2 regions of the Providencia sp. PROV003 genome follow, and region 2 is predicted to be linked to the other one. Evidence: predicted binding sites of a transcription regulator. Region 2 holds the regulator's gene; the other holds the start of a gene.

Region 1 (2,212 bases), 880 kb from region 2:
AGCGAATGAATTTGATTCCGTAGAAAAAGCATGGCAACAAGCTTGTCTCGATGCAAAAGAGCAAGATGTGGTTGTTGTGTGTGGGTCATTTCATACTGTCGCCCATGTTATGATGTTATTAGAAAACCAAAAAGGATAGTGCCGGTGGCTAGTAAATTTCAGAATCGTCTTGCTGGCGCCATTGTTCTTGTTGCTGTAGGGGTTATCGTTCTCCCTGCACTGCTTGATGGCGATAAGAAATATAATGAAAATGAATTTGCGGCCATTCCTATTATCCCTAAACCGGGTGATGAAGAAGATATTGAAGCGATAGCGCCTATCGCCAGTACGACATCAACAGCTTCTTCTGAAGGGGCTTCTGAAGCGATGCTGTCAGAAGCGATAACACAGCAGCAAAATGAACAAGTTGAAGCGGCAACATCGGCTGAAAATAATCCACCTGCTGTTGTTGAGCCAGTAAAACCAATCAAGCCAGAAGTTAAACCAGAGCCTAAGCCACAACCGAAAGTTGAACCAAAACCGGAGCCTAAACCCGAAGTGAAACCAGCTCCGCAAGGTAAAGCGTTTGTTGTGCAAGTTATTGCCTTAAACAATGCAGCTAAGGTAGAAGAAATTGTGGCAAAACTCAGGTTGTCTGGTTACCAAGTGTATACGGTTCCCGCTAAGCCAGTGAATAATAAACTCACACGTATTTACGTGGGGCCAGAAGCCTCTAGGCAAAGGCTAGAGGCCGCGTTACCAGAGCTAAATTCGATTACAGGGACTAAAGGGATAATTCAAACCTATAAACCTTAAAATTAAAGATCCAATAATCCCTAAAAGGTAAGGGGATTTAGTAACTTACTGCGGCGATTATGATTTTTTCTTTTCGCCGCTATTTTTTTAAATTTGATAGAAAAATGGTTACGCAAACGTTTTCGTTTTCTGTTAGAATGCACTTCGCTGATGTCGTGAGTGCGAATTTTGGAATGGAATATGGTCTGGATAGATTACGCAATTATCGCCATTATTGGCTTCTCGGCACTGGTTAGCTTGATCCGTGGTTTTGTACGTGAGGCATTATCACTAGTGACATGGGGTTGTGCTTTTTTTGTTGCAAGTACCTTTTATCCTTATTTAGCCAGCTACTTTACGCGCTTTGAGGATATACTTGTTAGAAATGGCATTGCTATCGCTGCATTATTTATTGCCACCCTTATTGTGGGGGCAGTAGTGAACTATGTGATTAGCTCATTAGTACAAAAAACGGGGTTATCAGGCACAGATCGGGTTCTGGGGATCTGCTTCGGTGCGCTGCGTGGTGTGTTAATTGTTTCGGCCTTATTGTTTTTTCTCGATACATTTACACCACTTCCTCAAAGTGAGGATTGGCAGCGTTCGGAACTTATTCCGCAGTTCAGTCATATCATCAGGTGGTTTTTTGACTACCTGCAAAATGCGTCAAGTTTCCTACCGGAGAATATTTCTCCGTCTGGCTGATGAGGAAAGACTAAATGTGCGGTATTGTCGGTATCGCCGGTGTAACACCGGTAAACCAATCGATTTATGATGCTTTAACGGTGTTACAACATCGTGGGCAAGATGCAGCAGGTATTGCCACTATTGATGGCAAAAATAATATTCGTTTACGCAAAGCGAATGGTCTGGTTAAGGATGTGTTTGAAACACGTCACATGCTCAGGTTACAAGGCTGTATGGGGTTAGGGCATGTTCGTTACCCAACTGCGGGGAGTTCAAGTGCTTCTGAAGCTCAACCTTTCTACGTAAACTCACCTTTTGGTATCACCCTTGCTCATAATGGTAATCTGACAAATGCTCATGAACTCACTCGGAGTTTATTTGAAACAGCACGCCGCCATGTCAATACCACATCGGATTCTGAAATATTACTCAACGTATTAGCTTATGAGCTAGATAGGTTTGACCATTTCCCTCTTGAGCCAGATAACGTGTTTAGTGCTGTCTCAGCGATGCACAAAAAACTACGCGGCGCCTATGCTTGTGTGGCACTTATTATTGGCCATGGGATGTTAGCATTCCGTGACCCTCATGGTATTCGTCCCCTAGTATTAGGGCGTCGGGTCACAGAGAAGGGTGAGCACGAATATATGGTGGCTTCTGAAAGTGTCGCACTTGATACACTAGGTTTTGAGTTTTTACGGGATGTCGCCCCCGGTGAAGCGGTCTATGTCACTGAGAAAGGCCAATTATT
Region 2 (2,212 bases):
TTACGCACATTGCTATGAGTAAAAATAAAATCAAAAAATATGTGCAGCAATAAAAATAATCATTGCTAATGAACCCAACGCAGCCAGTAATCCATATTTAACATCTGTATCCATGAGTTCCTCTCATCTAAACGTAATTGAATTAGCGAATAACCATATTAACATAAAGGTTATTAAGTATATATATCCAAAAAAACAAAACTCGTGCCTATATCACATGTTATAACATCAATTATTTCTTTCGTTTTTGCGCTAGATCAGACAAAATCGACAACAAATCGCTAAATTATTGCCAGCAAAGGATCAATGCATCAATATGCTGGTAATTTTTTAACAAGAATGCTTATAGAGACCTATTGTTGGTCAGGAGTTTTTTTCCCCCATGGCAACGATTAAAGATGTGGCGAAACGCGCTGGCGTATCTACCACAACCGTATCCCATGTTATTAATAAAACGCGCTTTGTGGCTGATGATACTAAGGCTGCGGTCTGGGCTGCAATTAAAGAGCTCAATTATTCACCAAGTGCGGTTGCCCGTAGTCTAAAAGTTAATCACACTAAGTCGATTGGTTTGCTGGCAACCTCCAGTGAAGCACCCTATTTTGCTGAGGTAATAGAATCAGTTGAAAATAGCTGCTATGAAAAAGGCTATACACTAATCCTCTGTAATTCCCATAATAATTTGGGTAAACAAAAAGCCTATCTACAAATGCTTGCGCAAAAACGCGTAGATGGTTTACTCGTTATGTGCTCTGAATACCCAGATACTTTAATCAGTATGTTAGAAGATTATCGTAATATTCCAATGGTCGTTATGGATTGGGGTACGTCACGAGGTGATTTTACTGACAGTATTATCGACAACTCATTCCATGGCGGCTACCTTGCAGGGCGTTATTTGATTGACCGTGGCCACCGTGATATCGGTGTCATTCCTGGTTCACTCGAAAGAAATACAGGCATTGGTCGTTTAACTGGTTTCCAAAAAGCGATGGAAGAGGCCAAAATTACGTTAAAAGATGAGTGGATCGTCCAAGGGGATTTTGAGCCTGAATCAGGCTACAAAGCAATGATGCAAATCCTTAGCCATAAACAGCGCCCTACCGCGGTATTCTGTGGTGGCGATATTATGGCGATGGGAGCGATTTGCGCCGCAGATGAGATGGGCCTGCGTGTACCGCAAGATATTTCAGTGATTGGCTATGATAATGTGCGTAATGCGCGCTATTTTACCCCTGCTCTAACGACTATCCACCAGCCAAAAGAGCGTTTAGGGCAAATGGCCTTTACAATGTTACTCGATAGAATTGTGAATAAGCGCGAAGATGCGCAAACTATCGAGGTACATCCACGGCTGGTTGAACGCCGCTCTGTTGCTGATGGGCCATTTATTGATTACCGCCGATAACTTAGCAACCTAAGTTGAAAGCCATTCCGCGTTAAGTGTTTCAGTATCACCGAGGTAATCTAATAACCAACTTAACGCTGGAGATGTGTTTTTTTCAACCCAAGTTAGGCAGCAAGGGCTTGGTGGAAATGGTTGTACTAATGCCAATTCCACTAACTTCCCTTCCTCGCATAAAGGGGTTGCGCGGTGTTCGGGCACCATGCCCACACATAGCCCATTGACTAAACATGCCAAACCATTTTCCCAATAAGGCACAACAAGACGCCGCTGGTTATCAAGGGCCCATGTGTCTCTTTTGGGTAAATTACGGGAGGTATCTTCTAAGCATAAACTGGGGTATTCACGCATTTGTTCATCCACCAACTTACCTTCTATTTTGGCTAATGGGTGCTCAGGGCTCGCAACACACATCCAAGACATGAAACCCATATCACGAAAACTGTATCTTTCACCAATGGGGGAAGCACGTGTTGCGCCAATCGCCACATCAACACGACCATCAGCTAAAGCATCCCAAACACCATTAAACACTTCAGGGTGAATATACAGTTCAATATCAGGAAAATGACGATAGAAATCTAGAATGAGTTGTTCTGTGCGCTGCGGTTTGACAATGCAGTCAACTGCGATACTAAATTGACCACGCCAACCATTTGCGACTTGTTGGCATTGATGTCTGGTATCTGTCATTTTTTTGATAACAGAACGACTTTGTTTAATAAATATTGCCCCCGCCTCGGTAAGAACTACATCACGATGGCGACGTTCAAATAAAGGGACAGCAAGCCATTCCTCAATTTGTTT

What was found. Region 2 encodes PurR, which represses purine synthesis genes. Its sites were predicted from a motif close to CANGCAAACGTTTGCNTG; they were not measured.
Region 1: cvpA (colicin V production protein) is a predicted target of PurR. The motif match lies at 905-922, and genes of this name have one in related genera.

The regions. Positions count from the first base shown of each region.
Region 1 covers NZ_CP096369.1:2,546,906-2,549,117, forward strand. Annotated here, with positions in the region: gene folC (bifunctional tetrahydrofolate synthase/dihydrofolate synthase) at 1-139, shown strand, start outside; gene dedD (cell division protein DedD) at 145-795, shown strand; gene cvpA (colicin V production protein) at 976-1,479, shown strand; gene purF (amidophosphoribosyltransferase) at 1,494-2,212, shown strand, end outside.
Region 2 covers NZ_CP096369.1:3,425,981-3,428,192, forward strand. Annotated here, with positions in the region: gene purR (HTH-type transcriptional repressor PurR) at 383-1,408, shown strand; gene punR (DNA-binding transcriptional activator PunR) at 1,418-2,212, opposite strand, start outside.